DNA from 3 places in the Desulfallas thermosapovorans DSM 6562 genome. Region 2 is predicted to be linked to each of the others. Evidence: a T-box and tRNA genes for the amino acid it is inferred to sense, from the RefSeq annotation. Region 2 holds a T-box; the other regions hold tRNA genes.
What was found. The T-box of region 2 lies ahead of ileS (isoleucine--tRNA ligase). A T-box ahead of a tRNA ligase gene usually reads a tRNA of that ligase, here a tRNA-Ile.

Region 1 (3,273 bases), on a different contig from region 2:
CCAGTATCTGTTCCGCAGCCTCCGGGGTAGCTATACGGCCGGCGGCTATTATCGTGGTTCCGACAACTTCCTTGATGGAGCCGGCCAGATCAGCCATGTAGTTTTCTTGCATGGATAGGGTAACCTTATCCGGTAAGAACATGGACTCATAAGTACCGGCGGTCACGGAAAGATAAGCAACGCCAAGTTTATCCAGTTCTTTTGCGTATATTTTGGCTTCATCCAAATGCAAACCGCCGGGCAACCATTCGTCGGCCATAAACCTGTAACCCACCGGGTAATCCGAGCCGAGTGCCTGCTGTACCCTGTGCACAAGCTGAAGTCCGAAACGCATGCGATTCTCCAGACTTCCGCCGTACTGGTCGTTACGCATGTTGGTTCGCGGGGAAAGAAACTGCGCCGGTAGATAACCGGTAGCCCCGTGAATTTCCACCCCGTCAAATCCTGCTTGCTTTGCGCGCATAGCAGCATCAACGTATTTTTGTATCACTGATTCGATCATTTCTATGTTCATTTCCTCAGGTGCCGGGCCGCCGAACGCAGGAACTGGCGACGGTGCAATTGGGTTCGGCACCATGGCGAACCGCCCACCATGATTGATCTGGCAAAACGCCGCCGCTCCACCTTCTTTAATCACGCCGGCTAAACGTGATAGCTCAGGTATGGATTCGTCGCTGTCGATGGCCATAAGCCTTCCAAATCGGGAACGCTGACCGTCTACAATCATGTTTTCCACCACGACCAGGCCAACCCCGCTTGCGCCCATTTCTTTGTAATGTTCCAGGATAGCCGGGCTTATGGTACCGTCCGCATTGCCGTAGCCGGTAAACATAGGCGCCATGGTTATCCTGTTTTTCAGCAAGCAGTTTTTGATCCTTGCCACCGTGAAAAGCCTGGAACCCAAAATCATCCCCTCCTTTTATTATCAATAATTTAACATTTTCTTGACAGATTAATGAATATCCTTCCAGATATAATAAAATATATCATTTTATGTTATATTAAAAGTCAATTTATGATTTTAAGGATAAATAAGATCTCAAAAAAGAGATAACACCGGAGATTGACTCCGGTGCTACTGCTGATTTCCTGGTGGGAGCAAACGGGCTTGAACCGCTGACATCCTGCTTGTAAGGCAGGCGCTCTCCCAGCTGAGCTATGCTCCCTCGCTTGTTATTCAATTATAATGCCGGAGATGTGTCCTCCGGCACCGGTTTTTACTGGTGGGCGATGACGGACTTGAACCGCCGACATCCTGCTTGTAAGGCAGGCGCTCTCCCAACTGAGCTAATCGCCCTTGTGGTGACCCCACCGGGATTCGAACCCGGGTTACCGCCGTGAAAGGGCGGTGTCTTAGGCCTCTTGACCATGGGGCCGTTATGATCCTTGAATTAGTGGTGGGCCCACTAGGATTCGAACCTAGAACCAGCCGGTTATGAGCCGGATGCTCTACCGTTGAGCTATGGGCCCGGAGGGATTGGCTCCCCGAGCTGGATTCGAACCAGCAACCCTCCGGTTAACAGCCGGATGCTCTACCGTTGAGCTATCGAGGAACGCTACAGCAGTTATTATACAATAAACCTACCCCTCGGTCAATAGTATTTATCAAGTAAATTTTAACTAATCCAAGTAATCCTTTAACTTTTTACTACGGCTGGGATGGCGTAGTTTTCTGAGGGTCTTGGCCTCAATCTGCCTGATCCTCTCCCGGGTGACACCGAATTTCTGGCCCACTTCCTCAAGGGTTCGCGCCCGGCCATCATCCAGCCCGAAGCGCAGGCGCAGCACCTTCTGCTCCCGGTCGGTCAGTGTAGTTAGAACATCATCCAATTGTTCCCGGAGCAAAGTAAAGGAAGCCTCCTCGGCCGGTGCCCGGGCATCGTGATCTTCAATGAAATCACCCAGGTGGGAATCTTCCTCTTCACCAATGGGAGTTTCCAGCGATACAGGCTCCTGGGCAATCTTCAGTATTTCACGTACCTTTTCCTCGGAAATACCCATTTCTTTGGCAATTTCCTCGGGCAGCGGCTCGCGGCCCAACTCCTGCAGGAGTTGCCTGCTCACCCTTATTAATTTATTGATGGTTTCCACCATATGCACCGGAATGCGAATAGTCCGGGCCTGATCGGCTATGGCTCTGGTAATGGCCTGCCTGATCCACCAGGTGGCATAGGTACTGAATTTAAAGCCCTTGCGGAAATCAAACTTTTCCACGGCCTTAATGAGACCTAAGTTGCCCTCCTGTATAAGGTCCAAAAACAACATGCCCCGGCCTACATAGCGCTTGGCAATGCTAACCACCAGGCGCAGGTTTGCCTCGGCCAGCAGGCGTTTGGCTTCTTCGTCACCCTGTTCCATACGCTTGGCCAGTTCAACTTCCTTTTCCGGTGTCAAAAGGGGTACCCGTCCGATTTCCTTTAAGTACATGCGCACGGGATCATCTATGCCAACGCCCTCCGGAACAGTTAGGTCAACCTCCACGTCGTCGCCGGAGTCGTTATCATCTTCTTCAATGGGGGAAGCGTTGATGGTCTCGATATCCTGAGCGTCAGGCACCACTTCGATACCCATGGCGGACAATTTCTCGTATACATCGTCAATTTGCTCGGGAGTAAGGTCTATACCCTGTAAACTGTCCATGACCTCGTGATAAGTCAAGACTCCCCGCTTTTTGCCCTTTTCAATTAATTCCTTGACATTTTTTAAAACCTGTTTTTTATTGGAGTCTTCCTTGCTCATTGCAACATTTCCCCTCCCTTCAGGGTTTGATTAATAGAACCTATCTCTTGCAAAAGGCGTACCATTTCATCGCGATCCCCGGTTTTTTCCGCAACGGCCAGGGCATCCTGCAATTGCCGGCTCTTATCCTGCAGTTGTCTTTTTTTTATAGCAGTAATATAGCCGTGTAAAAGCAACTCCGTATTTTCGCCGGGAACCGGTTCCATTAACATAGCACTCAACCTTTGTTGATACTCCTCTTCCATGTAATCAAACACAACAGATAATGTATAAGAAACAGGCTGTTTATATGTGTCTAAAATTTTGTCATAAACCTCGCGGCAAAAATCATCCTGAAAAAAGTTGCCCGGCAATACACCGGCAACGGTATCAATCAATTTCTCATCTTCCAGGATTAACCTTATTAACCCGTACTCGGCCCTTTTACCAAAATCACCGTTAAATTTAATATTACTTATATTATGCTTATTATTAGCAATTTTATCCGGTTTTACTGCATTTTTTCGATTGTTATTGGTAAATTTTTGGAGTTTT
Region 2 (3,273 bases):
GGATTACCTTGGTGCGCTGCTGGGTCTGGGACTGCGCAGGGAAAAACTGGGTGATATACTGGTGCGTGAAGATGGTGCTCAGCTAATCGTGGCCGCAGAGGTGGCGGGAGTTATCAAGATGGATCTAACCGGCGTGGGCCGGGTGGGGGTTACGGTAAGTGAAATAAACCGCGACGGGCTTATTCCACCGGTAAAGAATTACCGTGAAATTAAGGTTACGGCGCAGTCATTGCGCCTGGACGCGGTGGCGGCTCATGGTTTTGGCCTATCCAGAACAAAGATGGCCCGGGAAGTCGCCGCAGGTAAGATATACCTCAACTGGCGCCCTTGCCTTGACCCTGCCACGCCGGTGCAGCCGGGAGATATGATTTCCGCCCGGGGTCGGGGCCGGGTGGCGGTGGAACAAACCGGTGGCCAGACTAAAAAGGGCCGTATAAACCTGTTATTACATCGCTACGGCACTGCCCGTTAAGTAACCCGGTTACCCCACCCCGGTCCGGTGTCACCCGGGTGGTGCCGGGTGTTGAAAGTCTAAAAGAAATTCTTTCATGGCGTTTTGTGCCCTGGAAAGGCATGCATGCAAGAGTGAAAGGTTAAGTGATTAACGTTTGTACATTGGATTATGGCTATGGTCATCTTATTTTACTGTCAGTTAAAAATCTGATAGGAGATGTTGCATGTGCTCACCCCCCTTGATATTCAGAAAAAAGAATTTCGACGCTCCTTCCGGGGTTATAATGAAGAAGAGGTAGACAAGTTCCTCGACCAGTTGGTGCAAAATTACGAGGCTTTGTATCTGGAAAACCAGTCCCTGAAGGAAAAGCTGGAAAACGGCGAAGCTGCCATGGCGCGCTATTTAGAAATGGAGAAAGTTATTAAGAATGCAGTTATCATGGCCCAAAAAAATGCCGATGACCTGGAGCGCAACGCCCGGCAAGAGGCCGAACTGTTGCTGGAAGACGCTCGCCTGCGGGCTGAAAAAATTATTGGTGATGCCGAGGGAAAGGCGGCCAGGACGCTTCAGGAGGCGCGGGAGCGGGCCCGGTATCGCATCGAGGAAGCTGAAAACCGGGTTAGAGATGTTATGGAGGAATACCGCCTGTTAAACAAGCAAGTTCAGATGTTCAGGGTTAAATTTCGCTCTTTCCTGGAGGCCCAGATAAGCTTGTTGGACGATCAGGAGGAAGAGGTATTGGAAATGATGAGTAACTTCGGGTCGGGTTGGCTTGAGGCGGCTGCGGGCCGGAATGGTGATGATGCCGGTGGTCGTGAGGATACGGACAGTGCTGCGGGTGCAGCCCGGGGCAATCTCCGTGCCGGGGAAGGCGACCCCGGTGAACAGGGTGATGATGGGGACAGGTAGTTATACCTGGTTCTAACCGGTATGGCATACATACGGTAATAGTAAACCTACCCCGGCGATGAGGACGGTGAGGTTATGTTGGATATTCAAGAGGATGCCGGTGGTGTGACTATAAAAATACGGGTACAGCCCAGGGCTGCCAAAAACCAGGTGTCCGGTATCATGGACGGCGCCCTTAAAGTGCGGCTTACTGCTCCTCCGGTGGACGGTGCGGCCAACAAAGCCTGTTGTGCCTTCATAGCTGAACTGCTGGGGGTGGCCAAAGGCCGGGTGGCGGTTTGCCACGGGCATACCGGGCGTAATAAAACTGTGCGGGTTGAAGGTTTGACCGCCCGGCAGGTGCTGGAACGGCTCAATTATTGACTGGCCGGGCGTTTTTATATATAATGGTATAGTTAAATTGTCGATATCAGGTTGCCTGTGATCGGGACGAGTAAACGGTGCGGCTGCCCAGAGAGCCCGGGTGTGGTGTGAGCCGGGTGCAGTGTAAACCGCTTGAAAATCACCCGGGAGGCGACGGCTGAAATCCTTTAGGGAGATTAAGCTTGTCCGGTGGCCGCCGTTAACGGCCATATAAGCGGGATCGGTCTTTTTTATAACGGCCTAATATTTTCGCCGGCGGCCGGTCCAATCAGGGTGGTACCACGGAAAACATCCGTCCCTTTGCCGGGACGGTTTTTTATTTTTGTCAAATCATCATGATTGAGGTGACATTATGGATTACGGAAAAACCCTTAATTTACCCCAAACCGACTTTCCCATGCGAGGCAACTTACCCCAGCGGGAACCGGAAATCATGCAGTTCTGGGAAGAAAATAATATTTATCGCCAGGTACAGCAGCATAACAGCGGCAAACCCAAATTTATATTACATGACGGCCCCCCCTATGCCAACGGCCATATTCACCTGGGGCACACTTTAAATAAAGTGCTCAAGGATATTATTGTCAAGTTTCATTCCATGGCGGGCTACGATGCCCCCTATATTCCGGGCTGGGATACCCATGGCCTGCCCATCGAGCAGCAGGCCATCAAAAACCTGGGCCTTAACCGCCACGCCGTGGACACGGTGGCTTTCCGGCAGAAGTGCCGGGAATACGCATTGAAATTTGTGGACATTCAGCGGGAAGAATTTAAACGCCTGGGCGTGCGGGGGGATTGGGAACGCCCCTATCTAACCCTGATGCCCCACTTCGAGGCCCGGCAAATAGGCGTATTCGGCGAAATGGCCAAACGGGGCTATATTTACAAGGGATTAAAACCGGTGTACTGGTGCGCCACCTGTGAAACCGCCCTGGCCGAGGCCGAGGTGGAATACGCCGATAAAAAATCTCCTTCCATCTATGTTAAATTTCCGGTGCGGGACGGCAAGGGAGTATTGCCGGAGGAGAATACCTATGTGGTCATTTGGACCACCACTCCCTGGACACTGATTGCCAACCTGGCCATAACCCTGCACCCGGAATTTGACTACATTCTTATGGAGTCCGGGGGGCAAAGGCTGCTGCTGGCCAAAGAGCTTCAGGGACAGTTTTTAAAAGAAACAGAGCTGGCCGGGGGGAACATCACCGGTGTATTCAAAGGTAATGAACTGGAGGGTATTGTGTGCGGTCACCCCTTCATTGACCGCGACTCGGTGCTTATCCTTGGCGACCATGTTACCCTGGAAGCGGGCACAGGCTGCGTGCACACCGCACCGGGGCATGGCCATGAAGACTATCTGGTGGGTCTTAAATATAAATTACCCATCCTTTCACCCGTGGACGGCCAGGGACGTTTCACCGGTGAAGCCGGTCAATTCAGCGGTCAAGTATATCACGAAGCGAACCAGGGTATCCTGGATGTTCTACAGCAAGGCGGTGCGCTGGTTAAATCCGGTAACATAAGCCACCAGTATCCGCATTGCTGGC
Region 3 (3,273 bases), on a different contig from region 2:
CGGCAGGTTTCCCTGGCGGGCCGGGTTATGGCCAAACGGGGTCATGGCAAGGCGGGTTTTGCCAATATCCAGGACAGTACGGGCCAAATTCAAATCTATGCCCGGCTCAACGACGTTGGCGAGCAGGCGTATGATTTATTTACCAAACTGGATATCGGTGATATTGTAGGTGTAACCGGCAAGGTATTTAAAACCCGCATGGGTGAAATAACATTGGCGGTTCAAACCCTGCGTTTGTTAAGCAAATCTTTGCGCCCCCTGCCGGAAAAGTGGCACGGCCTGCGTGATGTGGAACTGCGCTACCGGCAGCGATACGTCGATTTAATAGTCAACCCCGAGGTCAGGGAGTCCTTTGTCAAACGCAGCAAGATTATCAAGGCTATCCGTGGTTATTTGGACCGGCTGGGTTTTTTGGAAGTGGAAACGCCCATGATGCATGCCATTGCCGGTGGAGCGGCAGCCCGCCCGTTTATTACCCACCACAATACACTGGATATGGATCTATTTTTGCGGATTGCTCCTGAGCTCTACCTGAAACGGCTGCTGGTAGGCGGGTTTGAACGGGTATATGAAATTAACCGCAATTTCCGTAATGAGGGCATCAGCACCAAGCACAACCCCGAATTTACCATGTTGGAGCTCTACCAGGCCTATGCCGATTACAACGACATGATGGATCTGGCTGAGGACCTGATTTGCACCGTGGCGGAACAGGTACTGGGTACCAATGTGGTGCGCTATGGCGATGTGGATATCAACCTGGCTAAACCCTGGGCCAGGGTGCCTATGCTGGAGGCGGTTAAGAAGTACAGTGGTGTGGATTTTGAATCGCTGCGCACAGGTGATGAGGCGTATGCCGCCGTGCAGCATCTGCCCGTTGCAGTGGAACGGGGTGAGTCCTGGGGTTCCATATTAAACAAAGTGTTTGAAGAAACAGTGGAGCCTAACTTAATCCAGCCCACCTTTATCTATGATTACCCCCTGGATATATCGCCTCTGGCCAAGAAAAAAGAGGACAGGCCCGACCTTACCTACCGGTTTGAGCTGTTTATTTATGGACGGGAAATGGCCAACGCCTTTTCCGAGCTTAATGATCCGCTGGACCAAAAGGAAAGATTCCTGAGCCAGCTCGAAAAAAGGCGGGCCGGTGACGATGAGGCGCATATGATGGATGAGGATTATATCAATGCGCTGGAATACGGTATGCCGCCGGCGGGCGGGCTTGGTATCGGTATTGATCGTTTGGTGATGATCTTAACCAACGCGGCATCCATTAGAGATGTCATATTATTCCCGTTAATGAAGCCGCGGGAGAACCAGGGGTAGACGTTAAATCGTTAAAATTTGTTTATTGACACTTTTCGAGTGTTATGATAACATTAAAAACCGAGGCGGTAACCAAAAACAGATTTTGCACGCCGGCAAAATCCTGTTAGCAACCAATTGGGGCTTGTAGCTCAGCCGGTTAGAGCGCACGCCTGATAAGCGTGAGGTCGGTGGTTCGAGTCCACCCAGGCCCACCAATTAAGTTGCCGTTATTGGTGTCAAGTCAACTGGTAATGCAGGCAGTCGACGGTGTTTCGGTTAATTAATAACGCTTGCCATATTACCGCAGATATGATAATATCTAATACCGGAGGGCGATATCAAGAAGCCCTGTACAGGTTCCAAGTTTAATATGGATTATGCTGCCCAAGCGGGGGTGTAGCTCAGTTGGGAGAGCACCTGCCTTGCAAGCAGGGGGTCACCGGTTCGAGTCCGGTCATCTCCACCAGCTATTCCTCGATAGCTCAACGGTAGAGCATCCGGCTGTTAACCGGAGGGTTGCTGGTTCGAATCCAGCTCGGGGAGCCAAAAAAGAGACATTGCAGAGTATATACTCTGCAATGTCTCTTTTTATTTTGTTTTTGACGGGCGGGTACTTCACCGGGCCAGGTAGCAAGGCAACGGTATTTTATTTTAATTTATGAAAAATTAATTAAGGCTAAGATAAAAGGCGATATCTTAATGCTAATTAATTTTTTTCACCTTTAACGATTGTTGAAATATAATCAGCAAAACGTGTTATACTATAGTTAAAGTAAGTTAAAGTCAAAATCAACACCGGACCCGCAAAGAGCTACGCCGGGTAAAGCAACTTTCTGTTGTAGGGGGGCAGTTGGCATAATGTCCAGTCTATCTAACATAATCGAGCAGTACTTAAACAAACTGATTCAGCAGAGCGGCCAAAAAAAGGTGGAGATACAGCGCAATGAGTTGGCCGAAAAATTTGATTGCGCTCCCTCGCAAATTAATTATGTTTTGGCCACCAGGTTCACCATTGAAAGGGGTTACGTGGTGGAAAGCCGCCGGGGTGGCGGGGGGTTTGTACGGATAGTGAAAGTGCCTTTAAATACCGGTGAGATGGATCTGCTCAGTGAAGTGATCAGCCTGGTGGGGGACCGTATCTCCGAACGCAGGGCCACTGCAATTTTAGCCCGGTTGCTGGAGGAGGAGCTGGTAACCCCGCGGGAGGTTGCTATTATTAAGGCCTGTCTGGGTCGTAATGTATTGCGTATCGGCCTGCCGGCCCGGGACCAGTTGCGAGCCAACATTCTTAAATCCATATTAATGGTTATATTTAAACACTCCAAATAATATTCCAGGGGGAATAATCATGCTTTGCGAAAAATGTCATGAAAGGCCTGCTACGGTGCACTATACACAAATAGTAAACGGTCACCAAACCAAAATGCATTTGTGCGAAATCTGTGCCGGCCAGGGGCAGGCCGGAGGGTTTGGCTTTATGCCTCAAATCAACCTGCATAATATATTGGCCAGTTTTTTGAGCCAGGCACCGCCGGCCCATCCCTTTGCCGCTGCAGTCCAGCAGCAAACCAGCTGTCCCACGTGCGGCACCACGGAAAACTCATTCGCCCAAAAGGGATTACTGGGTTGCGGTGACTGCTACAGGCATTTTGGGGATCGCCTGGAGCCCCTTATGCGCAGAGTTCACGGTTCCAGCAACCATGCGGGTAAGGTTCCCGAGCGAACCGGCGGGCAGGCCAAACTGGCGAGGAAGATTAAAGATATGAAAGAACAAATGCAGCAAGCCGTGGCCCGGGAGGAATTTGAAAGGGCAGCTCAATTGCGGGATGAGATCCGGCAGTTGGAGCAGCAGTTGGCCGGGGGGGACAATAATGGGTATTAAAGAGACGGTGAATAATGCCAGAAGCGGTTGGATGTTGGGCGGCGGCCCGGATGGGGATATATTGATCAGCAGCCGTATCAGGG

Region 1: it encodes a tRNA-Ile, which carries the amino acid that the T-box ahead of ileS (isoleucine--tRNA ligase) is inferred to sense. The anticodon was not compared.
Region 3: it encodes a tRNA-Ile, which carries the amino acid that the T-box ahead of ileS (isoleucine--tRNA ligase) is inferred to sense. The anticodon was not compared.

The regions. Positions count from the first base shown of each region.
Region 1 covers NZ_VNHM01000002.1:104,692-107,964, reverse strand. The annotation lists gene LX24_RS02355 (oxidoreductase) at 1-904, opposite strand, end outside; tRNA gene LX24_RS02350 (tRNA-Val) at 1,091-1,166, opposite strand; tRNA gene LX24_RS02345 (tRNA-Val) at 1,222-1,297, opposite strand; tRNA gene LX24_RS02340 (tRNA-Glu) at 1,301-1,376, opposite strand; tRNA gene LX24_RS02335 (tRNA-Ile) at 1,396-1,470, opposite strand; tRNA gene LX24_RS02330 (tRNA-Asn) at 1,479-1,553, opposite strand; gene rpoD (RNA polymerase sigma factor RpoD) at 1,621-2,739, opposite strand; gene dnaG (DNA primase) at 2,736-3,273, opposite strand, start outside.
Region 2 covers NZ_VNHM01000006.1:4,144-7,416, reverse strand. The annotation lists gene LX24_RS06285 (YlmH family RNA-binding protein) at 1-472, shown strand, start outside; gene LX24_RS06280 (DivIVA domain-containing protein) at 680-1,363, shown strand; gene LX24_RS06275 (DUF167 domain-containing protein) at 1,439-1,726, shown strand; T-box leader at 1,775-2,029, shown strand; gene ileS (isoleucine--tRNA ligase) at 2,079-3,273, shown strand, end outside.
Region 3 covers NZ_VNHM01000013.1:65,681-68,953, forward strand. The annotation lists gene lysS (lysine--tRNA ligase) at 1-1,326, shown strand, start outside; tRNA gene LX24_RS11360 (tRNA-Ile) at 1,447-1,523, shown strand; tRNA gene LX24_RS11365 (tRNA-Ala) at 1,699-1,774, shown strand; tRNA gene LX24_RS11370 (tRNA-Asn) at 1,780-1,854, shown strand; gene LX24_RS11375 (CtsR family transcriptional regulator) at 2,167-2,637, shown strand; gene LX24_RS11380 (UvrB/UvrC motif-containing protein) at 2,657-3,190, shown strand; gene LX24_RS11385 (protein arginine kinase) at 3,180-3,273, shown strand, end outside.